DNA from 3 places in the Streptomyces sp. NPDC046925 genome. Region 2 is predicted to be linked to each of the others. Evidence: riboswitches for the same ligand, from Rfam matches in the RefSeq annotation. Region 2 holds a riboswitch; each other region holds the start of a gene.
The links. Region 2 has a riboswitch for thiamine pyrophosphate ahead of ABZ906_RS36060 (thiamine ABC transporter substrate-binding protein). Riboswitches for the same ligand answer to the same signal wherever they lie in the genome.
Positions count from the first base shown of each region.

Region 1: linked by a shared signal. The riboswitch ahead of thiM (hydroxyethylthiazole kinase) and the one ahead of ABZ906_RS36060 (thiamine ABC transporter substrate-binding protein) in region 2 are both predicted to bind thiamine pyrophosphate.
Region 3: linked by a shared signal. The riboswitch ahead of thiO (glycine oxidase ThiO) and the one ahead of ABZ906_RS36060 (thiamine ABC transporter substrate-binding protein) in region 2 are both predicted to bind thiamine pyrophosphate.

Region 1 is NZ_JBEYWZ010000004.1:586,756-596,426, reverse strand. Features, by position in the region: partial or broken gene ABZ906_RS21215 (N-acetyltransferase family protein) at 61-381, opposite strand; gene ABZ906_RS21210 (arsenate reductase ArsC) at 455-877, opposite strand; gene arsB (ACR3 family arsenite efflux transporter) at 870-1,967, opposite strand; gene ABZ906_RS21200 (metalloregulator ArsR/SmtB family transcription factor) at 1,964-2,371, opposite strand; gene ABZ906_RS21195 (ArsI/CadI family heavy metal resistance metalloenzyme) at 2,451-2,924, shown strand; TPP riboswitch at 3,277-3,402, shown strand; gene thiM (hydroxyethylthiazole kinase) at 3,396-4,229, shown strand; gene thiE (thiamine phosphate synthase) at 4,468-5,106, shown strand; gene thiD (bifunctional hydroxymethylpyrimidine kinase/phosphomethylpyrimidine kinase) at 5,103-5,954, shown strand; gene tenA (thiaminase II) at 5,960-6,649, shown strand; gene ABZ906_RS21170 (cytosine permease) at 6,646-8,049, shown strand; gene ABZ906_RS21165 (ASCH domain-containing protein) at 8,500-8,880, opposite strand; gene ABZ906_RS21160 (AraC family transcriptional regulator) at 9,523-9,671, opposite strand, start outside.
Region 2 is NZ_JBEYWZ010000012.1:180,645-190,315, reverse strand. Features, by position in the region: gene ABZ906_RS36090 (hypothetical protein) at 1-872, shown strand, start outside; gene ABZ906_RS36085 (VOC family protein) at 1,048-1,452, shown strand; gene ABZ906_RS36080 (LOG family protein) at 1,489-2,643, shown strand; gene ABZ906_RS36075 (maleylpyruvate isomerase family mycothiol-dependent enzyme) at 2,969-3,775, opposite strand; gene ABZ906_RS36070 (ABC transporter ATP-binding protein) at 3,840-4,883, opposite strand; gene ABZ906_RS36065 (iron ABC transporter permease) at 4,883-6,568, opposite strand; gene ABZ906_RS36060 (thiamine ABC transporter substrate-binding protein) at 6,544-7,629, opposite strand; TPP riboswitch at 7,732-7,848, opposite strand; gene rlmN (23S rRNA (adenine(2503)-C(2))-methyltransferase RlmN) at 7,888-8,994, opposite strand; gene ABZ906_RS36050 (hypothetical protein) at 9,141-9,539, shown strand; gene ABZ906_RS36045 (DUF6233 domain-containing protein) at 9,609-9,671, shown strand, end outside.
Region 3 is NZ_JBEYWZ010000003.1:402,247-411,917, forward strand. Features, by position in the region: gene metF (methylenetetrahydrofolate reductase [NAD(P)H]) at 1-304, opposite strand, end outside; gene thiE (thiamine phosphate synthase) at 394-1,053, opposite strand; gene ABZ906_RS15050 (Rv2175c family DNA-binding protein) at 1,139-1,504, opposite strand; gene ABZ906_RS15055 (FAD-dependent oxidoreductase) at 1,569-2,735, opposite strand; TPP riboswitch at 2,918-3,031, shown strand; gene thiO (glycine oxidase ThiO) at 3,029-4,219, shown strand; gene thiS (sulfur carrier protein ThiS) at 4,216-4,434, shown strand; gene ABZ906_RS15070 (thiazole synthase) at 4,441-5,235, shown strand; gene pknB (Stk1 family PASTA domain-containing Ser/Thr kinase) at 5,326-7,293, shown strand; gene ABZ906_RS15080 (deoxyribonuclease IV) at 7,384-8,268, shown strand; gene ABZ906_RS15085 (DUF4396 domain-containing protein) at 8,367-8,888, shown strand; gene ABZ906_RS15090 (sulfite oxidase-like oxidoreductase) at 8,925-9,557, opposite strand.

The sequences.
Region 1 (9,671 bases), on a different contig from region 2:
TCCGGCGGCGGCATCGACGTACTGCTTTCCGCTCGCCGCGTCGGCCAGGCACCTGCCGGGTCAGAGCGCGGGGCTTCGTCGTTCGATCATGACGACGTCTCTCCAGGTTCCGTGATGCTGGCCGATGCGTTCGCGGGTGCCTGTCTCGCGGAAGCAGAGCTTGCGGTGGAGGGCGAGGCTGGCGGTGTTCTCGGGGAAAATGCCGGGTTGGATCGTCCAGATGCCCGCCGTCTCCGTCGAGGTGATGGGAGCCGCGAGCAGGGCGGCGGCGATGCCCCGGCCACGGGCGTTGGGGTGGACGTACACGGAGTGCTCGACCACCCCGGCATACGTACACCGGTCGGAGACCGCGGATGCGGCGGTCCAGCCGAGCACGGCGCCGTCGCACCCGGGACGTTCGCATCGAACCGCTGCGGCCCGATCATGCCGACGACGTCCTAACGGTCTATGCCGGTCATGCGCGGGCCGTCGGTGCGATGTCGTCGATCAGGGCGCGGATGCGTTGTTCGATCTCGTCGCGGATGGGGCGGACGGCGTCGACGCCTTGGCCTGCCGGGTCGGGCAGTTGCCAGTCGAGGTAGCGCTTGCCCGGGAAGACGGGGCAGGTGTCGCCGCAGCCCATGGTGATCACGACGTCGGAGGCCTGGACGGCTTCCACGGTGAGGACCTTGGGCACCTGGGCGGAGATGTCGATGCCGACCTCGCCGAGGGCCTCGACCACGGCCGGGTTGACCGTGTCGGCCGGGGCGGATCCGGCGGACCGGACCCGGACGCGATTCCCGGCGAGGTGGGTGAGGAAGGCGGCCGCCATCTGTGAGCGCCCGGCGTTGTGGACGCAGACGAACAGCACCGACGGTTGCTGAGGGGTGTCAGGCATGGGTGGGCTCTTCCTGCGGTGCGGCGGCGGTTGGGGCGGTGAAGTAGCGGCGCGCGTACAAGGCCACGTAGACCAGGCCGATCAGGACGGGCACTTCGATGAGCGGGCCGACGACGCCGGCCAGGGCCTGCCCCGAGGAGGCGCCGAAGGTGGCGATGGCCACGGCGATGGCCAGCTCGAAGTTGTTACCCGCGGCGGTGAAGGCGAGCGTGGTGGTACGCGGGTAGTCGAGGCCGACGGCCTTGCCCAGCGCCATGGATCCGGCCCACATGAGAGCGAAGTAGACCAGCAGCGGCAGCGCGATGCGGACCACGTCCAGCGGCTGACTGGTGATGGCGTCGCCCTGGAGGGCGAAGAGGATGACGATGGTGAACAGCAGCCCGTACAGGGCGAACGGGCCGATGCGCGGGAGCAGTTTCGCCTCGTACCAGGCGCGGCCCCTGGTCTTCTCGCCGATGCGGCGGGTCAGGTATCCGGCCGCGAGCGGGATGCCGAGGAAGATCAGGACGCTGCGGGCGATCTCCCAGACGGGTACGTCGAGTCCGGTCTGTTCCAGGCCGAGCCAGCCGGGCAGCACCTGGAGGTAGAACCAGCCGAGCGCGGAGAACGCGATCACCTGGAACACCGAGTTGAGCGCGACGAGGACGGCAGCCGCTTCCCGGTGTCCGCAGGCGAGGTCGTTCCAGATGATGACCATGGCGATGCAGCGGGCCAGGCCGACGATGATCAGGCCGGTGCGGTACTCGGGCAGGTCCGGCAGGAACAGCCAGGCCAGGGCGAACATCAGGGCCGGGCCGATGATCCAGTTCAGCAGCAGCGAAGGCAGCAGCAGACGCCGGTCCCGGGTCACGGTGTCGAGCCGGTCGTAACGGACCTTGGCGAGCACCGGATACATCATCACGAGCAGGCCCAGCGCGATCGGCAGGGACACCCCGCTTACCGTCACGGCGGCCAGCGCGTCTCCCAGCCCCGGGACCAGGCGGCCCAGGCCGAGGCCGGCGGCCATCGCGGCGAGGATCCACACGGCCAGATAGCGGTCCAGGAACGACAGCCGCCCTGCCACGCCCTGTTCAGGTGCGGCAGCGCTCACGAGGCAGTACCGGCCGTCTCGCCGCGGTCGGGCAGCGGCGTGCCGGCGGGGCGGGTCAGGATGCCCGCGAGGCGGTCGGTCATCTCCGGCAGCAGCCAGTAGTAGACCCATGTGCCGCGCCGCTCGCAGTCGATCAGACCGGCCTGCCGCAGCAGCTTGAGGTGATGCGAGATGGTCGGCTGCGACAGGTCGAAGGCCGGGGTCAGGTCGCACACGCAGACCTCTCCGCCCGCCTGCGAAGCGATCATCGACAGCAGCCGCAGGCGCACCGGATCGCCGAGCGCCTTGAAGACTTTCGCCAGGTCGGCCGCCTGTTCCTCGTCCAGCGGGGTGGTCAGCAGCCCCGGGCAGCACGCGTCGGCCCCACTGGTCTGCCCCAACACCACAAGCTCTTGATTCGACATTCTTCTATGTTGACACCCTTCGATCCAGGGCGCAATGTTGCATCGACAGACATCGATACAAGCGAATGGGAGTGCCGCCATGTCCCGTGCTCAGCTCGCCCTGCGCGTCAGCGACCTCGAAGCGTCGATCACCTTCTACGCGAAGCTGTTCGGCACCGAACCGGCCAAGCGGCGTGAGGGATACGCCAACTTCGCCCTCACCGAGCCCCCGCTCAAGCTCGTCCTCATCGAGGGCGAGCCGGGGCAGGACACCCGCCTTGACCACCTCGGCGTCGAGGTCGAGTCCACCGCCCAGGTCACCGCGGCCACCGACCGCCTCAAGGACGCGGGACTGGCGACCTTCGAGGAGAACGACACCTCCTGCTGCTACGCCCTCCAGGACAAGGTCTGGGTCCACGGCCCCGGCCAGGAGCCCTGGGAGGTCTACGTGGTCAAGGCCGACGCCGACACCCTCGGCAAGAGCGCCCGGGCCGGCGCGAGCGGTGACACATGCTGCGCCAGCGAGCTCTCCGGGCAAGTTCCGGCCGCGACCAACTGCGCCTGCGGCGGCTAGCCCAGCGCACCGACTCTGCGGTGTCTCGCGGGGCACCGCGCAGCCATTCACCCCGACCATCCGTCAACAGCCCTGCGTCGAAACGGACTTCGTCCGGCAGGACCTCGAACTCGCCCCTCGCGGCTCGCACGCGCCACGCGTTCACGATCATGCACTACGCATGTGGCCAGTGACCGTCTGCGCACACGGCAGCGCGTGGAAAGGCGGCGCGCACTGTCGCAGCCGCGGAGGGCTGGGCGCCCGGCGGAGATCGCGCGCCTGAACGCGGAGTCCGGGCCCGGGCGCGTCGGGACGTGAGGACCCGAGTGCGCCCCAAGTGCGCACTCCCGTCCCCCAGGGATGTACATTGCGTGGTGACCACCGCGGGAGCTCGGGAGTAGCCGGGCTGAGAGGGCGGACGGGACTTGCTCCCCTTGCCGCCGACCGCATGAACCTGGACCGGGTAATGCCGGCGTAGGAAGGGTGCTGACGATGGACGCTGCCTCCATACCTGCCCATAACGGCCCTGCTGTTTCCCGTGCTGCCGTGGCGGACGTGATCGCGTCTGTGCGGAGCTCCGCGCCCCTTGTGCACTGCCTGACCAACGTCGTGGTGTCGCAGTTCACCGCGAACGTGCTGCTCGCGGCGGGGGCCGCCCCCGCGATGGTGCACAGCGCGCAGGAGGCCGGAGCACTGGCCCGGGTGGCCGGGGGCGTCCTGGTCAACCTGGGTACGGTCACGTCCGTGACGGCCGAGGCGATGCGCGTCGCGGTCAAGGAAGCGGCCGGGGCCGGACGCCCGTGGGTGCTCGACCCGGTGGCGGTCGGTCCGCTGCCCTGCCGCACCGACCTCGCGCGCGAACTCCTGGAGAGCGCACCTCCGGCGGTCATTCGCGGCAATGCTTCCGAGATCCTGGCGCTGGACAGCGGCGGCACGGGCGGGCGCGGCGTGGACAGTACGGATGCCCCCGAGGCGGCGCTGGACGCGGCCATCGCGCTGGGCCGGCGCTACGGCTGCGCGGTCGCCGTGAGCGGCCCGGAGGACGTCCTGACCGACGGGACGCGCGTGGTGCGTGTGGCCAACGGGCACCCGCTGCTGCAACGGGTGACAGGAACCGGCTGCTCACTGGGCGCCCTGGTGGCTGCCTGCACGGCCGTCACCGGCGACGCGCTGCTGGCCGCCACTGCCGCGTCGGGTCTGCTCGCCGTGGCCGCGGAGATCGCCGCCACTGGCTCGGCGGGACCCGGCACGTTCGCGGTCGCGCTGATCGATGCGCTGTACGAGCTCAGCCCGGACCGGCTCGCCCGGGATCTCAACCTGCGCTGAGCGCAGGGGTGTTGAGCGGTTCTACGGTGAGCGGCCGGCCCGGACGCCACCTGCTGAACAGCCTCCGCCCGTCCTGGGGTCCGCCCCCCCCACCCGCCGTCTGATAGTTCCTGCGGACACACACCCGTATCCCTGCGGACAGCTCACGGTTCCTGCGCGTCAGGGCCCTGCCTTTCCCTGCACCTCCCGATGCGTTTCCCGCGCCCTTCCCCGGCCGGGTAACCCCAAGGAGCAACCCATGCGACCACCGCTTGACCTGTCCCTGTATCTCGTCACCGACACCCGGCTCTGCGGCGAGCGCGGTGTCGCGGCCACCGTGGCCGCCGCCGTCAAGGGCGGTGTGACCGCTGTCCAGTTGCGCGATCCGGACGCGGACGCCCGCACGCTGTGCGCGCTCGGGCGGACGATCCAGGCCGAACTCGCGGGCACCGGTGTCCCCTTGATCGTCAATGATCGTCTGGATGTGGCGGTCCGGTTGGGCGCGGACGGCGTCCACCTGGGGCAGCGGGACCTCTCCCCCATGAGCGCCCGGCGCCGGCTCGGACCCCGTGCCTACATCGGCCTGTCCGTCAGCCGTCCCGAACAGCTGGCGCACGTACCGGATGCCGTCGACCACCTCGGTGTCGGTCCGGTGTTCGAGCAGTCCACCAAGCCGGACGCGGACGCCCCGCTCGGTCTGGGCGGCCTGGCCGAGATCGTCCGGGCCAGCGCGCTGCCGTGCGTGGCCATCGGCGGGATCGGCGTGTCCCGGGCCGCCGCGGTCCGGGCAAGCGGTGCGGCCGGGATCGCTGTCGTCAGCGCGGTCTGCGGACAGCCCGACCCCGAGGCCGCAGCCCGTTCCCTCGTCCGCATCCCACGACAGGAGATCCCCGCGTGACCAGCCCGCCCATCGCCCTCACCATCGCCGCCAGCGACCCCTCCGGCGGCGCCGGCATCCAGGCCGACCTGAAGGCGTTCTCCGCCAACGGGGCCTACGGAACAGCAGTTCTGACCGCCCTGACCGCGCAGAACACCCGGGGCGTCACCGGAATCCATGCCGTGCCTCCGGCGTTCGTCACCGAGCAGCTCGACACGCTGTTCGCCGATGTCCGGGTGGACGCCGTCAAGATCGGCATGCTGGCCGACGCCGCGATCGCCGCAGCCGTCGCGGATGCCCTGGAGCGCCACCGTCCCCCGTACGTCGTCCTGGACCCCGTCATGGTCTCGACCAGCGGTCACCGCCTCCTGGAGGCCGATGCGGTGAGCGTGCTGCGCGAGCGTCTCGTGCCTCTCGCCGACCTCATCACCCCCAACCTCCCCGAGGCCGGCGACCTCCTCGGCACCGCCGCCGCCAAGAACCGCGCCGACGCCGTCGAGCAGGCCCGCGCACTCCTCCGCGCCGGCGCCCGGCGTGTCCTGCTCAAGGGCGGCCACCACACGCACGACGCACAATCCGTCGACATCCTCGCCGACGCGATTGACGCCGCTGACGCCACAGCAGCTACGGGCGCCTTGGGCGCGGGCGTCACCGAGCTGTCCGCGCCACGGGTGAACACACGCAACACCCATGGCACCGGCTGCACCCTCTCCTCCGCCATCGCCGCCCTGCGCCCGCAGCACGACGACTGGAACACCGCCGTCCGCGCCGCGAAGGACTACCTGACCGGGGCCCTGCGCGCTGCCGACACCCTGCACGTCGGCCACGGCCACGGCCCCGTCCACCACTTCCACCAGTACTGGAGCTGACCACCATGACCACGACCTTCTGCGACGAGCTGTGGACGGACACGGCCGACATACGTGCGGGCATCGACAAGCTGCCGTTCGTCACCGGCCTCGGCGACGGCACCCTGGACCGGGAGAAGTTCGTCTACTACCTGGCCCAGGACGCCCTATACCTGCGCGGTTACGCCCGCGCGCTGGCCAGCGCCGCCGCGAAGGCCGACCGGCCGCAGGACATCGCGTTCTTCGCGAAGTCCGCCCACGACGCCGTCGTCGTCGAAAGCTCGCTGCACCAGAGCAACGTCGTCGACGTCGATGCCTGGGCCCCCTCCCCCACCTGCACCGGATACACCTCCTACCTGCTCTCCGTGGCCCACACCCAGGGATACCCGGAACTGGCCGCCGCGGTCCTGCCCTGCTTCTGGATCTACGCCGAGGTGGGCCGGGGGCTCCTCGAGCAGGCCGGCGACCTCGCCGCCCATCGCTACGGCGACTGGATCGCCACATACGCCGACGAGGAGTTCGAAGCCGCCACCGAACACGCCCGCCAGATCGTCAACCGGCTCGCGGACCAGGCCGACCCGGCCACCCGCGCACGCATGCGTACGGCCTTCACCACTGCCTCCACCTGGGAGTGGATGTTCTGGGACGCCGCCTGGCGCGTGGAGTCCTGGCCGTTCGGCGCCGCTCCTGCCCGGGATGCGGAGCCCGCGAAGTGACGACCACCACCGATACCACCACCCCGACGCCGGCCCAGGCCCCGGCGAACGAAGCGCCGCTCACCCTCGACCAGCCCACCCCCAAGGTCCTGAGCGGCCTGGACCAGGGCACCTTCTGGGCCAATCTGGGGGTGAGCCTGCTCGGCTTCAGCGGCATGCTGGTCGTGCTCGACCCGCTGGGCACCGGCAGTCCGACCCTGTCGTTCGCCGCCGCCGTCACCGCGTCCGTCGTCGGCACCCTGATCGGCACCCTCGCTCTTGGCCTCGCCGCCATCACCGGGGCCCGCACCGGCGCACCCTCGATGGTGCTGCTGCGCGGCCTGTTCGGCGCGAAGGCCTCCTATCTGCCCACCGTCCTCAATGTGCTGCAGATGGTCGGCTGGGCCGTCTTCGAGCTGGTCGTCATCTCCACCGGCCTGAAGATCCTGGCCCGCCAGGCCTTCGGCGAACCGGGCCCCGGCTGGCTGTACGTGCTCCTCGCGGGCGCGGTCACCACCGCGCTCACGCTGCGCCCGCTCGGCGCCCTGCGCCTCATACGCCGCTACGTCACCGTCGCCGTCGTCCTGGCCATCTGCTACCTGGGCTGGGACCTGGCAGGGCGCGGCATCCCGATGGAGGGCGGCTCCTGGAAGGACTTCTGGTTCGCCGCCGACAGTGTGATCGCCGTGTCGATCTCCTGGCTGCCGTTGGTGGCCGACTACTCGCGCCACTCCCGCAGCGAGAAGGCGGCCTTCGGCGGCCTGGTCGTCGGCCAGACCCTCGCGGGCGTCGCGGGCTCGGTGCTCGGCGTGGCCGCCCTCGCGATGATCGCGTTCGACAGCACCGACCCGTACAAGGTCTTCGACCCCTTCACCGCCACAAGCGTCGGCGTGATCTGCTTCGGCGTCCTGGTGCTGCGCGAGGTCGACCAGTCATTCGCCAATGTCTACTCCACCGCCGTCTCCGCCCAGAACCTGCTCCCCCGGGCCGACCGCCGCATCCTGTGCCTGATCAGCGGCACCCTGGCCACCGCCCTGGCACTCCTGGTGAACATGGACAGCTACGCCAGCTTCCTCTACCTGATCGGCGCGGTCTTCATCCCGATGTTCGCCGTCCTCGTCGTGGACTTCTTCGTCCTCGGCGGCCACCGCACCTGGGACGTCTCCGAACAGGCCCCCACCCGCTGGGTCATGCTCGTGCCCTGGACCCTGGGCTTCGCCACCTACCAGCTGATCGCACCCACCAATATCGCCGGCTGGTCCGACATGTGGGCCTGGTTGCAGGACGCCGTGGGCCTCACCGTCCAGCCCTGGATGAGCGCCTCCCTGCTCTCCTTCGCGGTAGCGGCCCTCACCACGCTCGCGGTGGGCCGCGGGCGCCGAGACGTCGCAACGCCGTCCGAGGAGCCGCTCCCCGGATAGTGCCGGGCACCGCGGGTGTTGACCGGCCTGCCGACACGGGCGGGCCGTCCGGTCGCAGAGTGGATCCAATACCCGCCCTGCGGGGCCGAGTTGCCACGCAGCGGCACTGCATTGCGCCTCGTCGACGTCCGTCGGCTCCGCGGGCGCGTAGGACGCCGCCCAGCCCTCCGCATCGTCGGGCACTGGCCGGTAGCGGGGGGGCGGGGATCGCCGGAGCGGTCGAAGATACTGAAGCGCGCCGGTCCGTCGCCCGCCGTCTCCGGGCCCGTGCCCGGTGTCGGCGCATACTGCTCCGGCTATTCTGCGTCGCTCATGTGCACGTTCTCCCCTAGATGCCCGGCAATACCAGGTACTCCAAGAGCGCATTCGGCAGGTACGGCCCAACGTGCCCGACCAGTTGGTCGGCGGGGCAATGGGCAGGACTGCCGGAGAAGCGCTGCCGTGCCCGTCTCATCCGGACGAGGAAACGACCTTGAACGCCAGGCAGACAACCAGCGTGGCTTCGTCGACCGGGGAGTTCGAGGCTTCCCAAAAGGCGCGGTGACCGTTACGCCACTCCTCCAGCGAGGTGTCGCCCTCCCCCTCGGCGCGGGCGTGTTCCCATGTGACCTCGCCGAACGGCTTGATCTCGACCCCGGTGATTTCAACCGTGGCGACGGCCTGGCCATCGTTGCCGAGCAGCGCCAGCCGCTCACTGGCGTACTCCAGGCCCTCGGTCTCCGCACCGTATTCTGCCAACAGGCCGGTGGTGGCAACCTTGTGGCCCGCCAGCACCAGCGCGTTCAACTCCGCGCGCATCGGACCCGGCGTCCCCAGTTCCAGAGCACGCATACCGTTCAACCTCGGCCACACCGTCTCATCGCCTCACTCTGCTCAGCATTTCCATCTCACCGAAGGCTCAGCTGATCACAGCGGATGGCCGCCCCGCCACAAGGTATCCCAGCCGCCAGCCCACCTCCGGTCAACATGGTCTGTCTGCCGGACACCAACGGTGCTTCCGCAGCCCCGGCCATGAACGCAAGGGAGCCCGAAGGGCTCTCAGCTTGTCTTGGAACTTCATCAGGGAGTGATGTAGTCGCCCCACCAGAAGGTCGCGACGTAAGCGCGCCCCCATGCCTGTCTTCCTCGCCCGCCCCTGAAATAGACGACGACTAACGCCACGACGAACCAGGCCGTGAAACACCCCGCAACGAGCAAAGCCCGCCCAGGACCCGCGGCGACAGCGACGACGACCAGAGCAAGGACCGTCACTACCAGCCCGATGTGGCCGTCGCTGAAGACCCTGTCGCGCGCGCTGCCGCCTGCCATCAATGCCTAATCACCTTTGCCACTCAGAAGCGTGCTTCCGAACCCGAGATACCCGCCGCCATCACCGTGGAACAGCGTCAGCTTTCGCTTGACGCAGTTGTCTTCCGCTCCCACGTCGAGCTGGCAGTGAGGGTCTCGGAGCCACGGGCAAGCCGCCGCCCGCGCTTACGCGCCCGCCCGGGGCGCACCTGCGCTCGGGTCTTGTCGGTGATCGCCTGCCTGCGACCGCTTGCGCAGTCCAGAACGGTACTCGCCCGGGGGCACGCCCCGGGCGCGTCGGAAGGCACGGCTGAAAGCGTGCGGAGAGGCGTAGC
Region 2 (9,671 bases):
CCGTGGCGTGCACGCTCGGCTCGATGGTGGCTCTCCTGTTCTTCCTGCACCTGCGCGGGGACCTGACCGGCCTGCCGTTCGACGGCGCCGCGGCCGAACTGCTCGCCGCCGACCAGCCGTTGCCCCTCGCCGCGGCACTCACCCTGCTCGCCGTCGTCCCGCTGACCGCCACCGCGGCCAGCGCCGCCGTACTGCGGCCCCGGACCGCGAAGCCCGGCAAGGAGCAGAGCGAACCGACGGAGCTGTACGCACCGGCCGCGCCGGGCTCGGCGCCGAGCGGGCTCCCCTGGGGTGTGGCGCTCCTGGCGGCGGGCCTCGCCGTCGAGGGTTACGCGAGCCGTTCCGCCGGTACGTCGGCCCTGACGCTGCCGGGCGGTCTGGCCGGGAGCCCGGTGGGCGTGCTCGCCGGGTGGACGCTCACGGCGATCGGCCTCGCGCTCGCGGGACCCGGCCTCACCTATCTGTGCGGGCGGGTCCTCCAGGCGGCAAGGCCGGGCGCGATGCGGCTGCTCGCCGGGCGCGGGCTCCAGGAGGAGGCCCGGCGGATCGGGCAGCCGCTCGGGGTGCTCTGCGCGGTGGGCTCCGGGGCGTACGCGGCGCTCACGCTCTACGCCGGTGACCGGCCCGCCATCGGTCCGCTGACCATGCTCGGCGCGCTGCTCGTCGCGGGCTGCGCGGTCCTCACGCTGGCCACGGTCACCATCGAGGCCAAGCACGCGCGCGCCGACACGACGTCCGCGCTGCTCCAGCTCGGGGCGCCCGCCGCCATGCTGCGCGGCACCGCGGCACTGCGGGCAGGTACGCTCGCCGTCGTCATCGGGCCGCTGACCTGGATCGTCGCGGAGCTTGCGGCGGTGCCGCTCGCGAGGTGAGCGGCCTTCGCCGATCTCGGGGAGCGCCTTCACCGAACACGCGGAAAAAATTTCCGCGACGGGCGATGAGTTCTGCGTCGAACGTACGTCTACCCCTCCGTAGGACACGGAACGCACGGCATGCTCTGGACGCACGCACGCGCCACGCAGAACTCACCGCACCGGGAGACGACTCATGTACCAGCAGATGATCTTCGTGAACCTCGCCGTGAACGACGTCGACAGCTCGAGGAAGTTCTTCACGGAGCTCGGCTACTCGATCAACCCGCAGTTCTCGACGGACGACTGCGCCTGCGTCGTGATCAGCGACACGATCATCGCGATGATGCTGAGCAAGAAGCACTACCAGCAGTTCACCGAGAAGCAGATCGCGGACCCGAAGACAACCAGCGAGACGCTGCTCTGTCTGAGCGCCGAGAGCCGCGAGAAGGTCGACGAGCTGGTCGACAAGGCCGTGGCGGCCGGCGGCACCGCGGGCAAGACGCAGGACTACGGCATGATGTACGGCCGCGCTTTCGACGACCTGGACGGCCACACCTGGGAAATCATGTGGATGGACCCGTCCGAGGTGCAGGGCTGACGATCTGCGCCGGCGCGGCCTGCTTAGCATGGGCGGATGCAGCCGACTCCCGAACCCGCGTCCGCATCCGCCGTCACGCCGTCACCCCGCCTTCCGGGCGGCGACCGTGAGATCGAGACGCTCGCGGAGTTCGACGAGCTCGCGGAACACGGCTCGCTCGCCGGAAGCCGCGTTCAGGCAATAGATCTGACGGAGCGTACGACCGCGCTGCGGGAGTGCGACGCCACGGGCGCGGTGTTCCTCGGCTGCGCGATGGAGCAGGGTGCGGTGGACGCGGTGCGGGCGGCGGGGGCGCTGGTGTTCCCGCCCGTCCCCGGCCTGCCGTTCGACCCGTACCGCGGTCACCTCTACACGCCGGACGAGCTGTTCGAGGGCCTCGCCGACGGTGGGTACGACGCGACTCCTGACGCCCGCGCGTACGCCTGGTTCCAGGAGACCAAGGCCGACGGCGACGTCTTCTCCTCGATGCTCCGCTCGATCCACGACGACTCGGTCTCGGACGCCCTGGACGAACTGCTTGTCAGCGCGCGGGTGGTGGGCGTCATGGGCGGCCACGCGATGGCCCGCGGCACGGACGAGTACGAGGGCGCGGCGCGGCTCGGCCGCACCCTCGCCCGCTCCGGGTTCACGGTCGCCACGGGCGGCGGCCCCGGCGCGATGGAGGCGGCGAACCTGGGCGCGTACGCGTCCGTCTTCCGCGACGAGATGCTGGACGAGGCGCTCGAACTCCTCGCCAAGGCGCCCTCCTTCTCCCCCTCGGTCACCGATTGGGCGCGGGCCGCCTTCGACGTACGCGAGCGCTGGCCGTCCGGCGGCGCGTCGGTGGGCATCCCCACGTGGTTCTACGGCCACGAGCCGCCGAACGCCTTCGCCACCCACCTGGCCAAGTACTTCGCCAACGCGACCCGCGAGGACGGCCTGCTCGCACGCTCGAACGCGGGCATAGTGTTCCTCCCCGGCGCGGCGGGCACGGTCCAGGAGATCTTCGACGCGGCCACCCCGAACTACTACGAGTCCCGCGGCGAACCCCGCCCCATGATCCTGGTCAACCGCACCCACTGGACGACGGCCCTCCCGGCCTGGCCGCTGCTCCAGTCCCTGGCCCGGGACCGCTCGATGGAGTCGAGGATCGCCTTGGTGGACAAGGTGGAGGACGCCCCGGCGGCACTGGCGTCATGCTCGTCCGACTGAGGACCCAGCCCGCCGGGCATTTCAGCCGCCCCGGCGAGCATTTTCAGCCCGTCCGCCGGGCGTCTCAGCCGGCCCTGGCGGGCGTCTCAGCCCGTCCGGCGGGCGTCTCAGCCGCCCCGCCGGGCGTCTCAGCCCGTCCGGCGGGCGTCTCAGCCGCCCAGGCGGGCGTCTCAGCCGCCCCGCCGGGCGTCTCAGCCCGTCCGGCAGGCATTTCAGCCCGTCCGGCGTTTGAGGACGAACTCGGCGAAGCCGGTGATCGACGGCCACTCAAGGCCAGGGCCCCCGCGCCGAGCGGGTTTTCGGGAAGGGGCGGGGTTGGGGAAAATCACCCGAAGGACGCCCGCTCCAACCAGAACTCCAGCAACCCCCGCTCCCCCAAAACCTCAACGGCCCCGCCGTCCAACGACCGCCGCCGATAAAACGCAAGAAGCACCTCAGTAAGCGGCCCCCGAAGCGCAACGCTCGCCTTCTCATGCCCCCGCCGCCACACAAACCCATCCTCACGGAACTCGATGACCCACTCGGCATCAAGCCCCGCAGGCGCATCAGTCGCATGCAGATGGATACTCCGCCCCGCCCCCCGCAACTCCCCCGCACTGTCCCCGGGCTCGGTCCGCTGCACGAACCGCACGATCTCCAGCCACTCATCGATCGCATCGGCGGCGACATCCGGCGCGACCTCATAAGGGACACCCGCGGCAATCGCCGCATCCGCCCGGTGCACAGCCACCTCATGCGTCATGCGCCGCGCCCAGAACCCGGCGTTCTGCGGCTCCGCCCAGCTCCACACCGAGGTCTCGGCGCTCACGCCGGACAGCGTCTTCAGCGCAAGCTCGGCGGTCTCGGCCAGCCACGCGTCGAGCGCGGCGGGATCATCCCCCTCGGGCCCCTGGATGCCGGGCACGTCCTCCTCCGGTATGTCCCCCGTGGCCCGAGTGGCGACCAGCCGCTCCGCCCACCGCACGGCACCGCCCGTATGCCGGGCGAGGTACCCCAGCGTCCACTCGGGGCAGGTAGGCACGGTGGCCGAAAGATCGGCCCCGGCCAGGGTGGCCCGCAGCTGCCCCAACTGCTCGGCGATTTCGGCACAGTAGCGGTCGTACTCCAAGGAACCCGAACCCAAAGACGTCATGACGCGCACCCTAGGTCGACCACAACCCCTGGTCACCCGAGTTTCCGCGCCGCGCGGGACCATCTCATCGGCCCAGCACCACGACGTCCCCCGCATCGAACGCGACACCCACGCTCTCCCCCACGCCCGGAGCGTCCCGCAACGCACAGGCCGCCTCAAGCCGAGGCCCGCCCCGCGGCTCCAGATGGACGGCGACATGGGTGCCCCGGAAGGTGCGCGCCGTCACCACGCACGGCACCCCCTCGTCAGCGGGCACGAGCCGCACCCCGGCCGGCCGCACCAGCAACCGGCACGGCCCGTCCTGCGCGCCGTCCGGCACCGGAACCTTGCCCCAGACGGTGTCCGCCACCTCACCGACGACCGTCGCGTCGACGACGTTGTCGAAGCCCAGGAACCGCGCCACGAACTCGTCCGCGGGATGCCGCCAGACATCGAGCGGCGTACCGGACTGGGCGATCCGCCCGTCCCGCATCACCACGACCCGGTCCGCGAGCGCGAACGCCTCGCCCTGGTCGTGCGTGACCGCAAGCACGGTCGTACCCAACTCGTCGAACAGCTCACGGAGTTCGACGACAAGGCGCTCCCGCAGCGACCGGTCGAGCTGCCCGAGCGGCTCGTCGAGCATGAGCAGCCGCGGTCGTGGCGCGAGGGCACGCGCGAGTGCGACCCGCTGCTGCTCCCCGCCCGAGAGTGAGGCGACGGCCCGGCGCTGCGCCCCCGGCAGACCCACCAGGTCGAGCAACTCGGCCACCCGGTCGGCCTGTTCGCCCCGCGACACCCCGTGCATACGCAGCCCGAACGCGACATTGCCCGCCACGTCACGCTGCGGGAAGAGCTGATGGTCCTGGAACATCAGGCCGACCCCGCGCTTGTGCGCGGGCACACCCCGCTGATCACGGCCGTCGAGCAGCACCTGCCCGGCGTCGAGTTCCTGGAGCCCGGCGACCGCGCGCAGCAGGGTCGACTTGCCGCTGCCGCTGGGCCCGAGCACGCACACGATCTCGTGCCGCGCGACCTCGAGGCCGACCCCGTCCAGGACGGCCCGCGCCCCGAACCGCACGGTCGCGTCTGCCAGCGTCAGCAGCCCCGCACCCGTGTCCGCGCCCATCAGAACTCCCCGGTCGTGCGGTCGGTACGGAGCCGTTCGAGCAGCAGCAGGGACACCGCGCACACCACCATCAAGATCGTCGAAAGGGCCATCGCCTGGCCGTAGTTGAGCTCGCCCGCCCGCCCGAGGAGCCGTGCCACGGCGACGGGAAGCGTCGGGTTGTCCGGCCGCGCGATGAACACGGTCGCGCCGAACTCACCGAGCGACACGGCGAAGGCGAACCCGGCGGCGATGAGCAGCGCCCGCCGCACCATCGGCAGGTCGACCTCCCGCCACGCCCGCAGCGGCGACGCCCCGAGCACGGCCGCCGCCTCGCGCAGGCGTCCGTCCACCGCGCGCAGGACGGGCAGCATGGTGCGTACGACGAAGGGCACGCCCACCAAGGCCTGCGCGAGCGGCACCAGAATCCAGGTGGAGCGCAGGTCGAGCGGCGGCTTGTCCAGCGTGATCAGGAAGCCGAAGCCGACCGTCACCGCGGAGACGCCGAGCGGCAGCATCAGGAGCGCGTCGAAACCGCGCACCAGGCGACCGGCCTTCCGGGTGAGCGCCGCCGCCGCGAGCCCGCCGATCACCAGGGCGATGGCGGTGGCGGCGAGCGCGTACTGGAGCGAGTTCCAGACCGCTTCGATCGGCGGGACGAGGAAGGCTCCGCCCTCCGCCGACGTCAGCTCCCTGTAGTAGGTGAAGCCGTACCCGCCCGGGCCGCTCAGCGATCGCTCGATCAGCACTCCGAGCGGCAGCAGTATCAGTACGGCGATCGTGGCCATGACCCCGCCGAGGAGCGTCCACTGCCCCGCGCCCCTCGGTCGCCGCGCGACCGTGGCGGCGTCGACGAGCTTCAGCGCGGTCTCCCGTCTGCGCACGGTCCACGCGTGCACGGCGAGGATCAGGCCGACCGCCGCGAACTGCACGATCGTCAGGACGGCGGCCGTCGACAGGTCGAGGAGCTGGGCGGTCTGCCGGTAGATCTCGACTTCGAGGGTCGAGTACGCGGGTCCGCCGAGGATCTGTACGACGCCGAAGGAGGTGAACGTGAACAGGAAGACCATGAGGGACGCCGCGGCGACGGCGGGGCCGAGCGCGGGCAGCGTCACCGTCCGCCAGGCCGTCCACCGCGAGGCGCCGAGCATCCGGGCGGCCTCCTCCTGGCGCGGGTCGAGCTGAGCCCAGAGCCCGCCGACCGTCCGTACGACGACGGCGTAGTTGAAGAAGACGTGCGCGAGCAGGATCGCCCACACCGTGGTGTCGAGCCGCACGCCCCACATCTCGTCGAGCAGCCCGCCACGGCCGAGCAGCGCGAGGAACGCGGTGCCGACGACGACCGTCGGCAGCACGAACGGCACCGTGACGACCGCCCGCAGCACCTGCTTGCCCCTGAACTCGAAGCGCGCGAAGACGTACGCGCCGGGGAGCGCGATGAGCAGCGTGAGCGCGGTCGACGCGAGCGCCTGCCAGGTGGTGAACCACAGCACGTGCCGGACGTCGGACTGCGCCACGACGTCCGCGATCCGCCCGAACTGCCACTGGCCGCCCACCTTCAGGCCGCGCGCGACGATCGCGGCGACCGGGTAGGCGAAGAAGAGCGCGAAGAACGCGACGGGCACGGCCATGAGACCGAGCCGCGCCGCGCTCCCGCGCGAGAGCCCCTTACGGGGTCTGCTTACTTCAGTACGAGCGAGGTCCACGACTTGACCCACTGCTCGCGATTGTCGGCGATCTTCTTCGGAGCCATGGTCTGCGGATCGTCGACCTTCACCCCGTGCTCGGTGAACAGCTCGGGCAGCTCGGTGTTCTTCCGTACCGGGTTCACGAACATGTTCAGCGGCATGTCCTGCTGGAACTCGGCGCCGATCAGGAAGTCGAGCAGCGCCTTGCCGCCCTTCTCGTTCTTGGCGTTGCTGAGCAGACCCGCGTACTCGACCTGCCGGAAGCAGGTGCCGGTCGCGACGCCGGTCGGCGCCTCCTTGGGCTGCGGCTTGGCGTAGAGCACCTCGACGGGCGGGGACGAGGCGTAGGAGACGACGAGCGGGCGGTCGCCCTTGGCCTTCTTGCCACCGGCGGATCCGGAGAACTCTTCGTTGTAGGCCTGCTCCCAGCCGTCGACGACCTTGACGCCGTTGGCCTTGAGCTTCTTCCAGTAGCCCTGCCAGCCGTCGTCGCCGTACTGGGCGGCGGTGCCGAGGAGGAAGCCGAGGCCGGGCGAGGAGGTCGCGGCGTTCTCGGTCACGAGCAGGTTCTTGTAGGCGGGCTTGGCCAGGTCGGCGAAGGTCTTCGGCGGCGCGAGCTTCTTGTCGGCGAAGTACTTCTTGTCGTAGTTGACGCAAATGTCGCCGCTGTCGACGGGCGTGACGCGATGCTTGCCCTGATCGACGCGGAACTGCGAAAGGATCTGGTCCGAGCCCTTGGCCTCGTACGACTGGAAGAGGCCGTTGTCGAGCGCGCGCGAGAGCAGGGTGTTGTCGACGCCGAAGAAGACGTCGCCCTGGGGGTTGTCCTTCGACAGGATCGCCTTGTTCACGGCGGCTCCGGCGTCGCCGTCCTTGAGGACGTTGACCTTGTACCCGGAGCTCTTCTCGAACGCCTTCAGTACGTCCTTGGAGACGTTGAAGGAGTCATGGCTGACGAGCGTGACGCTCTTGGAGTCCGTCTCGCCGCCACTGCCCGACGAGCCGCCGCAGGCGGTGAGCGCGACGGCTCCGAGGCCGACCGCGACCGCGATGGCAGTGCTCTTCTTGATGCTGCTCACTGAGTTCAACTGAGTTCAATCCTCCTGGAGTGACCAGGAAGAGACGCGGCCCTGCCCGCGGACCAGGCCGGATCGGACCGGTTCGCGGGCAGGGCGCAACAGCTTGAGTGGTGTCCGAACTTCCTACCCGGAATGACCCGGGCAAGGTTCAGAGGGTCTGCGGCCAACCTGTCCTTGGTGCCGCACTCTCAGCGCTGTGGCGCTCCCCTGTCGGAATATGAAGATGTGTTCCGGCTGTGCAGTTGTGTTCAAGCCAGACTAACGCTCCGACGCGGCAAGCTGACCGCATGCCCCGTCGATCTCCTGACCTCGGGTGTCACGAACCGTGACGGGCACCCCGTGAGCGGCGATGGCGTCCACGAAGGCCTTTTCGTCCTCCGGCCGCGATGCCGTCCACTTCGAGCCCGGCGTCGGGTTCAGCGGGATCAGGTTCACGTGCACGGGCTTGTTCCTGAGCAGCCGCCCGAGCCGGTCACCGCGCCAGGCGTGGTCGTTGATGTCCCGGATCAGCGCGTACTCGATGGAGAGGCGGCGCCCGGACTTGGCCGCGTACGCCCAGCCCGCGTCGAGGACCTCACGCACGTTCCACCGCGTGTTGACGGGTACGAGGGTGTCGCGGAGCTCGTCGTCCGGCGCGTGCAGCGAGATGGCGAGCCGGCACTTGAAGCCCTCGTCGGCGAACCGGTGGATGGCGGGCACGAGCCCGACGGTCGAGACGGTGATGCCGCGCTGGGAGAGCCCCACGCCGTCCGGCTCGGGGTCGGTCAGCCTGCGGATGGCTCCGGTGACCCGGTTGTAGTTGGCGAGCGGCTCGCCCATCCCCATGAAGACGATGTTGGAGAGCCGGGCGGGCCCACCGGGAATCTCCCCGTCCCGGAGCGCGCGCATCCCATCAACAATCTGGTGCACGATCTCGGCGGTCGACAGATTCCGGTCGAGACCGGCCTGCCCCGTCGCACAGAACGGGCAGTTCATCCCGCACCCGGCCTGCGACGAGATGCACATCGTCACGCGGTCGGGATAGCGCATGAGCACGGACTCGACGAGCGTCCCGTCGAACAACCGCCACAGCGTCTTGCGCGTGGTGTCGTCGTCACAGCTGATGTGCCGCACCACGGACATCAGCTCGGGAAGCAGCGCCTCCTGCAGCTTCCCGCGCGACCCGGCGGGGATGTCGGTCCACTGCTCCGGGTCGTGCGCGTACCGCGCGAAGTAGTGCTGCGAGAGCTGCTTGGCGCGAAACGGTTTCTCGCCGACGGCGGCGACGGCTTCCTTGCGCTCGGCGGGCGTGAGGTCGGCGAGATGCCGCGGCGGCTTCTTGGCTCCACGGGGCGCGACAAAGGTAAGTTCTCCGGGTACAGGCATGGTCCATCCAGTGTCGCAGACATCCGGACCCTGACCGGGTCACCGCCTGCGGGTGAGGTCGTCGTGCGTTCTCGACGCCCGGCCCAGCGATCGCCCCCCTTGGAATTTCTATCGAAATAGATGACATGCCCGCTTAAGATCTGCGGATGCTCCTGAAGTGGACGGGTCTCGTCGCGCTGACTGCCTTCGTCGCCGCCGTGGTCAGCCTGGCCTGGGGGATAGCCGGGCTGATGGATGGCCCGCCCTGCCCGAACAGCCGCGGGTGCCCGGCCGTTCCGGACGCCGGCAGGCGCATGGCCGCAACGTTCATCGGCGGCTTCGCGCTCGCCCCCGGTTTTATGTACGCGGTTCGCAAGGAGGACTGGCACCCCCTTGTGGGACTACCGATCGGGGGCGTCATCGGTGCGGCCGTGATGCTGTCGACGGGGCAGACGCTCAGTTTCTGGCTGGTGGCTGCGCTGCTGATCGCGGCCACCAGCGGCACCGCGATCGGGCTGCGGATCGCGATCCGGTCCCTCACCGTGCAGCCGGCGCCTGTCGATTGACCGCGGGGCACGCAGCCACCCCCTCACCTTCTTCGAAGCCTCGCAGGCCAGCCCCTTAGACTCGAACATGTGAGCGACCTCCCGCCTGACCTGCCGCGTCTTCGCACCCTGCGGACCTGGCATGCCATGTGG
Region 3 (9,671 bases), on a different contig from region 2:
GCAGCTCGGCCACGGAGTGGTCGACCGCCGTCAGATGGGCGACCGGCGTGAGCGTCGAGTCGGCGACGATCTGCTCCGTCTCCTTGACCGTGCCCGCCCGCGTCGAGCCGCCCGCTCCGTACGTCACGGAGACGAAGCTGGGGGCCACCGCCTCGACCCGGCGCAGGGCGTTCCACAGGTTCCGCTCGCCCTTCGGGGTTTTCGGCGCCGAGAACTCGAAGGAGTACGTCGTCTCGCCGGTCGCGAGCATGTCACGCACGGTGCGTGCGCGATCTGATCTGGTGGAAGGTGTGCCTAGGGCCATACGGGCAGGTTAGCGACGGGCCACCGCTACCGGCCAATCCCCGTCCACCCTGCGGACAGCCTCCGCGAAGGTTGGCCGAAGATCGACGATCAGGCCGTACGCAGCCGCTTTGCGAAGTCGGCCGCCGCGGCCGCCGGATCGTCCGCCTCGGTGATGGCCCGCACGACGACGACGCGGCGGGCGCCCGCTTCGAGCACCTCGTCGAGATTGCCGGCGTCGATGCCGCCGATGGCGAACCAGGGGCGGTCAGTGCCGAGGGAATCGAGAGAAGCCGCGTACCGGACGAGGTCGAGTCCGGGGGCGTACCGGCCCGGCTTGGTGGGGGTGGGCCAGCAGGGGCCCGTGCAGAAGTAGTCCACGCCGTCCTGCGTCGCCGCGGTGGCGGCCTCGGCTTCGGCGTGCGTGGACCGGCCGATGAGTACGTCGTCGCCGAGGATGCGGCGGGCCGCGGGCACGGGCAGGTCGCCCTGGCCCAGGTGCAGCACGTCGGCGCCGATGGCGTGCGCGACGTCCGCGCGGTCGTTCACCGCGAGGAGCTTGCCGTGCCTGCGGGCGGCGTCGGCGAAGACCTGGAGGTGTTCGAGCTCCTCGGCCGCCTCCATGCCCTTGTCCCGCAGCTGCACGATGTCGACGCCGCCGCCGAGGACGGCGTCCAGGAACTCGGGGAGGTCTCCCTGGCGCTTGCGGGCGTCCACACACAGGTAGAGGCGGGCGTCGGCGAGCTGCTCGCGGGCAGGCTTGGTGGCCATGTGTGGGTCCCCCCGGTCGTCGGCGGCCTACGGGCCGTGTGCCCCGGAGGACACACGGCCCGTACGCAACGGTTTTCCGTGTCGGTCAGACGGCGAGCGCCTGTGCGCGGCGCTTCACCTCCGTCCCGCGATTCTCGCTCAGGGCCTGCGCGGGGGTGCCGGGCAGGGTCGGGTCGGGAGTGAAGAGCCACTCCAGCATCTCTTCGTCGGTGAAGCCGTCGTCCCTCAGGAGCGTCAAGGTGCCGGTGAGGCCCTTGACGATCTTCTCGCCGTCGATGAAGGCGGCCGGCACCGCGAGCGCGCGGTTCTCACCACGGCGTACGGCGATCAGCTGGCCCTCCTTGACCAGCTGGCGCACACGCGTCACCTCGACGTCCAGCATTTCTGCGATGTCGGGAAGGTGCAGCCACTCGGGGACGAGAGCATCGGTCTTTGCGTCAATCTCGGTCACGGGGACAAGCCTAGCTCCGGGCACCGACAGCGGCCGGGCAGCCGCCCCCTCGGATACGCAAGCCCTACGGCAGCACGGCCTTCTTCAGCGGTACCGCGGGGTCCGCCACCAGGCCGGGATCGAGGCGTGCGCCCGCCTCGATCAGCTTGCGGCCCTGCGCCAGGTCCCTGGGGCGGCCCACCGCGAGAACGGCCGCAAGGGCGCCCCCGCGCAGCCAGCACACGCTCCAGGCCGCGCCCGACGGATCGCCGCGCCACACCAGCTCGTCGTCGGCGGTGTGATGACCGGCGAACTGGACGAAGCGGCCGAACTGCTCGGACCAGAAGTACGGCACGGGGTCGTACGCCGACGGTGTCTCGCCGATGATGTTCGCCGCCACCGTGCGCGGGCCCTGCAGGGCGTTGTCCCAGTGGTGGACGAGAAGGCGCTCGCCATACCTTCCCGAAGGGAAGGAGGAGCAGTCGCCGACCGCGTACACATCGGGTTCCGACGTCCGCAGGTGGTCGTCGGCGACGATCTCGCGGTGGGCGCCCAGGGTGATGCCGGAGTCCGCGAGCCAGTCCGTGGCGGGGCGTGCGCCGATGCCGACGACGACCGCGTCCGCGGGCAGCCGGGTGCCGTCGGCGAGCAGGACGCTGCCGGGCTCGACGCGGTCCACGCGCGCGTGGACGCGCAGTTCGGCCCCGGAGTCGGCGTACCAGGACGTCATCGGCGCCGCGACCTCCTCGGGCAGGGCCCCCGCGAGCGGCCGCCCGGCGGCTTCGACGACGGTGACCGAGCAGCCGGCCTCACGCGCGGCGGTCGCGAACTCGGCGCCGATCCAGCCCGCGCCGACGACGACGATGCGGTGCTGCCCGGCGAGCACGGGCCGCAGCCGCTCGGCGTCGTCGAGGGTGCGCAGCAGATGGACGCCCGGCACTCCGGACGTACCGGGCAGCAGGACCGGCTCGGCGCCGGTGGCGATGACCAGGGTGTCGTAGGGCACCGGGCCCGAGGCGGTGTCCAGCGCGTGGTCCGCCGGGCGCATACCCGTGACCCGGTGGCCCAGGCTCAGCTCGATGCCCAGGGCCTCGAAGTCGATGTCGAAGGCGGAGCCCTCCGCCTTGCCGAGCAGCACGGCCTTGGACAGCGGCGGCCTGTCGTACGGCTGGTGGGGTTCCGCGCCGATCAGGGTGACCGCACCGGCGAATCCCTGCTCGCGCAGGGCCACGGCGGTCTGCACCCCGGCCATCCCCGCGCCGACGATGACCACGCGCCGTTCGTCCTGCCTCTGCTGCTCGCTCACCCGATCACTGTAGGACGGTGGGGCGGAAGCATCTCAGGGCCCGGCGAGGAGATCTCTGACACAACGTCACGGTCCGTGAGCGCACAGCCGCCCTACTGCGCCGGGGCGCCAAAGGCTAAGGTTGCCGTGCAGACACTCGCGGGAGCCCGGACGCACCGGGCTGAGAGGGAGGCTGGAACGGCCTCCGACCGTACGAACCTGATCCGGGTCATGCCGGCGAAGGGAGGGGCTGGACGCCCATGCATTCACCCACAGCACCCCAAAAGACGACCGACGTCCTGGTCGTGGGGGGCGGCATCATCGGCCTGGTCACGGCCTGGCGGGCGGCCCAGCTCGGCATGTCCGCCGCGGTCGTCGACCCCGAACCGGGCGGCGGCGCGGCGCAGGTAGCCGCGGGCATGCTGGCCGCCGTCACCGAGCTGCACTACGGGGAGCAGACGCTCCTCGGCCTCAATCTGGCCTCCGCGCAGCGCTATCCGGAGTTCGCGGCCGAGCTCGCCGAGGCGAGCGGCCGGGATCTGGGCTACCGCGCGTGCGGCACGCTCGCCGTCGCGCTCGACTCGGACGACCGCGCCCACCTGCGTGAGCTGCACGCCCTCCAGGAGCGCTCCGGGCTCACGTCGGAGTGGCTGAGCGGGCGCGAGTGCCGCCGCCTGGAGCCGATGCTCGCGCCCGGCGTGCGGGGCGGCCTGCGCGTCGACGGCGATCACCAGGTCGACCCGCGCAGGCTCGCCGCCGCACTCCTGGTGGCCTGCGAGCGGGCGGGCGTGGTCTTCCACCGCGTGTGGGCGGAGCGCCTTGCGGTCGCGGCGGACCGGGCCACCGGAGTCGTCCTCGCCGACGGCACCGCCCTGGAGGCCGGTCAGACCGTGCTCGCCGGGGGCAGTCTCAGCGGGCGTCTGGCCGGGGTCCCCGAGGGCGTCCTGCCGTCCGTGCGCCCCGTGAAGGGGCAGGTGCTGCGGCTGGCCGTGCCGCAGCGGTACGCGCCGTTCCTGAGCCGCACCGTGCGCGCCGTCGTGCGCGGCAGCAGCGTCTACCTGGTGCCCCGCGAGAACGGCGAACTCGTCGTGGGCGCGACCACCGAGGAGCTCGGCTGGGACACGACGGTCACCGCGGGCGGCGTGTACGAGCTGCTCCGGGACGCCCACGAACTCGTACCGGGCATCACGGAACTGCCGCTGACCGAGACCCGCGCGGGCCTGCGCCCCGGCTCCCCCGACAACGCGCCGATGCTGGGCCCGACCGCGCTCCCCGGCCTCCAGCTGGCCACCGGCCACTACCGCAACGGCGTGCTTCTGACGCCCGTCACCGGCGACGTGATGGCGCACGCCCTGACCACCGGTGAACTGCCCGACGAGGCGCGGGGATTCACCCCGCTGCGCTTCGCCGACGCCTCCCTCACGCAGCGCTTCATGGAGCAGCCCGCATGACTCTCCCAGCCGTTACAGCCGTCTCCGTCAACGGAGAAGCACGCGATGTGGCCGCGGGCACCACGCTCGAAGCCCTCGTGGCCACCCTCACCGCGGCCCCCTCCGGGGTCGCCGCCGCCCTCAACGAAACGGTCGTACCGCGCACGCGGTGGGCCGCAACGCCGCTCGCCGACGGGGACCGCGTCGAGGTCCTCACCGCCGTCCAAGGAGGCTGAACCGACATGGCAGACGACCCCTTCGTCATCGGCGGGCTCACCCTTTCCTCGCGCCTGATCATGGGTACGGGCGGTGCGCCGAGCCTGGACATCCTCGAACGCTCCCTCGTCGCCTCCGGCACGGAGCTGACGACGGTCGCGATGCGCCGCCTGGATCCCGGCGTGCAGGGCTCCGTGCTCTCCGTCCTCGACCGGCTCGGCATCCGCGTCCTGCCGAACACGGCGGGCTGCTTCACCGCGGGCGAGGCGGTCCTGACCGCCCGGCTCGCACGGGAGGCGCTCGGCACCGATCTGGTGAAGCTCGAGGTCATCGCGGACGAGCGCACGCTGCTCCCCGACCCGATCGAGCTCATCGACGCCGCGGAGACCCTGGTCGACGACGGTTTCACGGTCCTGCCGTACACGAACGACGATCCGGTGCTCGCCCGGAAGCTGGAGGACGCGGGCTGTGCGGCGATCATGCCGCTCGGCTCCCCCATCGGCTCCGGGCTCGGCATCCGCAACCCGCACAACTTCCAGCTGATCGTCGAGCGCGCGGGCGTGCCGGTGATCCTGGACGCGGGGGCGGGCACGGCGTCCGACGCGGCGCTCGCGATGGAGCTGGGGTGCGCGGGTGTGATGCTCGCCTCCGCCGTTACACGGGCGCAGGAGCCGGTCCTCATGGCCGAGGCCATGCGGCACGGCGTCGAGGCGGGGCGGCTCGCGCACCGGGCCGGGCGGATTCCCCGGAGGCACTTCGCCGAGGCTTCTTCGCCCGTGGAGGGGATGGCCCGGCTCGATCCGGAGCGGCCCGCCTTCTGATCTCCGGCGCCTGTCACAGCTCGGCTGCAGTCGGGGCCCGGGCCTCCCCGGGCGGGCATCGGTGTCAGCGGTGGCTCGTAGAATCCCCCCGTGGACACGACCCTTCAGGACCCGCTCGTCGGGCAGGTGCTCGACGGCCGCTATCGCGTGGACGGGCGGATCGCGGTCGGCGGGATGGCCACGGTCTACCGGGCCGTGGACACCCGCCTCGACCGCGTGCTCGCGCTCAAGGTGATGCACCCGACGCTGGCCGCCGACGTCTCGTTCGTCGACCGCTTCATCCGCGAGGCGAAGTCGATCGCCCGGCTCTCCCACCCGAACGTGGTGGGGGTGTACGACCAGGGCGCCGACGGGGCGTACGTCTATCTGGCGATGGAGTACGTGGCCGGGTGCACCCTGCGTGACGTGCTCCGCGAGCGCGGCGCCCTCCAGCCGCGCGCGGCCCTCGACATCCTGGAGCCGGTCCTCGCCGCGCTCGGCGCCGCGCACCGCGCGGGGTTCGTGCACCGCGACATGAAGCCGGAGAACGTCCTCATAGGGGACGACGGCCGGGTGAAGGTCGCCGACTTCGGTCTCGTGCGGGCCGTGGACACCGTCACGAACACGACCGGCACGATCCTGGGCACCGTCTCCTATCTCGCCCCCGAGCAGATAGAGCACGGCACGGCCGACACGCGCGTGGACGTGTACGCCAGCGGTGTCGTGCTCTACGAAATGCTGACCGGCGCCAAGCCGCACTCCGGTGAGTCGCCCGCCCAGGTGCTCTACCAGCACCTCCACGAGGACGTGCCGCCCCCGTCGGCGGCCGTCCCCGGCCTGCCCGTCGAACTCGACGACCTGGTGGCCTCCGCCACCGCCCGCAACCCCGAGGTCCGCCCGCACGACGCGGTGGCGCTCCTGGGGCAGGCCAGGCAGGCACGGGCCGCGCTCTCCGTGGAACAGCTGGACGCGGTGCCTCCGCAGGCCCTCACGGCGGACCACGACCCGCACGACAACTCCGAAGACCGTACGAACGTGATCCCGCGCGCGGGACGCGCCGTACAGCTGCCGCTCCCCGCGGACGGCGGTCAGGACGAGCCGAGCCGTCAGGACGCGCTCAACCGCACGAGCATCCTGGCCACGCCGCCCCCCGAGCCGCCCGCCGCCCCCGGCCGCAGAGGGCGCCCCAACCCGCGCCGCGGGGTCCTGGCGATCGTCGCGGCCGTCCTGCTCGCCCTCGGCATCGGCGCGGGCGTCTGGTACATCAACTCCGGCCAGTTCACGAAGGTCCCGCCGCTCCTCGCGAAGAGCGAGTCGGCGGCCAAGAAGCGCCTGGACGAGACCGGGCTCGACGTCGGGGACATCAAGCGCGCCTACAGCGACACGGACAAGCGGGGCACAGTCATGGCCACCGACCCCAAGGCGGGCGAGCGCATCCGTGACAACGGCAGCGTGACGCTGACGATCTCCAGGGGCCCGGAGATCGTGAAGGTCCCCGACCTCGAGGGCCGCCCCTTGTCCGAGGCAAGGAACAAGCTCAAGGACGCCGGGCTCGCCCCCGGAATGACGAAGAAGGCATTCAGCGACGAGGTCCGCAAGGGCTCCGTGATCAGCACGGACCCGGAGACGGGCACCAAGCGCAAGGCGGGCTCCGCCATCACGCTCGTCGTCAGCAAGGGCCGCGAGGTCGAGGTCCCCGACGTGACCGGTGACTCCCGGGAAGACGCCACCTCCGAGCTGGAGGAGGCAGGTCTCAAAGTCAAGATCAAGACCGAGCGGGTTCACTCCGAGGAGGACAAGGGCACTGTCGTCGACCAGTCCCCCCGGGAGGGCGAGAAGCGGCTCGCCGAGGGTGACACGGTCACGCTGACGCTCTCCAAGGGCCCCGAGATGATCGAGGTCCCGGACGTCGAGGGCATGAGCGTGGACGACGCCACACAGGAGCTGGAGGACGCGGGCTTCCAGGTCGACGAGGACCGCGGTCTGCTCGGCATCTTCGGCGACAAGGTGGAGAGCCAGTCCGTGGAGGGCGGCGACCGGGCGCCCAAGGGCTCGGAGATCACCATCACCATCCGCTAGTCACCGGCCGGGGGCCCGAGGACGTACGACTCGGGCCCTTGCCGGGATCCGCCGACGAGGCGCCCCCGCGCGCGTGCCATCCTGGAGCGGGTGAGCAGCAACGACTCCCCCAGCGTCCCGTCCCGCAATCCCGTCGGCGGCCATGTCCCCGTGGCCGGCGGACTCGCCTCCGTAGGACTTTCGTACGCCCGTGAGCTCGGCGCCGAGGCCGTCCAGGTCTTCGTGGCCAATCCGCGCGGCTGGGCGACGCCGATCGGCAATCCCAAGCAGGACGAGGAATTCCGTGCGGCCTGCGCCGCCGAGCGGATTCCCGCGTACGTCCACGCGCCCTATCTCATCAACTTCGGCTCGCACACCGAGGCGACCGTCGAGAAGTCCGTGGAGTCCCTGCGCCACTCGCTGCGCCGCGGCCGCGAGATCGGCGCCCTCGGCGTCGTCGTGCACACCGGCTCCGCGACCGGCGGCCGGGACCGCGCCGTCGCCCTCGCGCAGGTGCGTGAGCGGATGCTGCCGCTCCTGGACGAGCTGACGCACGACGACGACCCCTTCCTCCTCCTGGAGTCGACCGCGGGCCAGGGCTTCTCGCTCTGCTCCCGCACCTGGGACTTCGGCCCGTACTTCGAGGCGCTCGACGCCCACCCGAAGCTGGGCGTCTGCCTGGACACCTGCCACATCTTCGCGGCGGGGCACGATCTGGCCGGGCCCGGCGGCATGAAGCAGACCCTCGACCTCCTGGTGGACACCGTCGGCGAGGGCCGCCTGAAGCTGGTGCACGCCAACGACTCCAAGGACGTGGTCGGCGCCCACAAGGACCGGCACGAGAACATCGGCACCGGTCACATCGGCGAGGAGCCCTTCCGCGAGCTGATGGCCCACCCGGCGACCGAGAACGTACCGCTGATCATCGAGACGCCCGGCGGCAAGGAGGGGCACGCGGCGGACGTGGCGCGCCTGAAGGAGCTCAGGAGCAACTAGACACCCCAGAGCCCCCAGAGATCTCTTGAGGAATACCCCCTAGGGGTATACGGTTCCTGTCAGACGGCAGGAGCCGCTATCCGACGTTGGGGGATCTCATGCAGCACGACGCACACGCCGGGCACGCGCACCACGGTCACGACCACGGTGAGCACCACACCCACGAGCCGCACGGCGCGGGCAAGGTCAGCTGGCAGATGGCGGCCAGGGCGACCCTGCACTGCCTCACCGGGTGCGCCATCGGCGAGATCCTCGGCATGGTCATCGGCACCGCCCTCGGCTGGGGCAACATGCAGACGATGATCCTCGCGATCATCCTGGCCTTCTTCTTCGGCTACGCCCTGACGCTGCGCGGCATCCTCGCGGCGGGCGTCGATTTCAGGACGGCGTTCCGGGTCGCGCTCGCCGCGGACACCCTGTCCATCGCGGTGATGGAGCTCATCGACAACGGCGTGATCGCGCTCTGGCCGGGCGCGATGGACGCCCATCTGTCGGACCCCATGTTCTGGTGGATCCTCGCCATCGCGCTGGCCGCCGCGTTCGTGATCACCACACCGGTCAACAAGTGGATGATCGGCCGCGGCAAGGGCCACGCCGTGGTGCACCAGTACCACCACTGACCTGCGAGAACGGCCCGAAGGGGCCGGAGCCGGGAACTAGAGCTCGGGGCCGTCCCCGGGCTCTTCCTGGTACGAGTAGCGCTGCTCGGTCCAGGGGTCACCGACGTTGTGATAGCCGCGTTCCTCCCAGAAGCCGCGGCGGTCGGCGGTCATGTACTCGACGCCGCGGACCCACTTCGGGCCCTTCCAGGCGTACAGGTGCGGCACCACGAGCCGCAGCGGAAAACCGTGCTCCGCGGTCAGCAGCTCGCCCCCTTTGTGGGTGGCGAAAATCGTGCGCTCGTCCATGAAGTCGGCCATCCGCAGATTCGAGCTGAAGCCGTACTCGGCCCAGACCATCACGTGCGTGGCGTCGGGCGCGGGGGGCGCGATCTCGAGCAGCGAACGAGCGGTCACCCCGCCCCATTCGGCGCCCAGCATGCTGAACTTCGTGACGCAGTGCAGATCGCCGACCACGGTGGCGTACGGAAGTGCGGAGAACTCCTCGTGGGTCCAGCAGTGCTTGTCCCCGTCGGCGGTGGCGCCGAAGACCCTGAACTCCCAGCGCTCCGGGCGGAACTTCGGCACCGGGCCGTAGTGCGTGACCGGCCAGCCCCGCTGGAGTCGCTGCCCCGGTGGGAGCTCCGGCTCCACTGCTTCCCGAGATGCGCGATCCGCCGGCTGACCCATGTCTCCATCCTGACAGACCCGGGTAGGTGGAAGTGACCACGAGGCCGTAGGCCCGCCCCGGCAGGGTGTTGATTGGGGCAACTCCTACTAAGCGTGCACTTACTGGACGGTCTT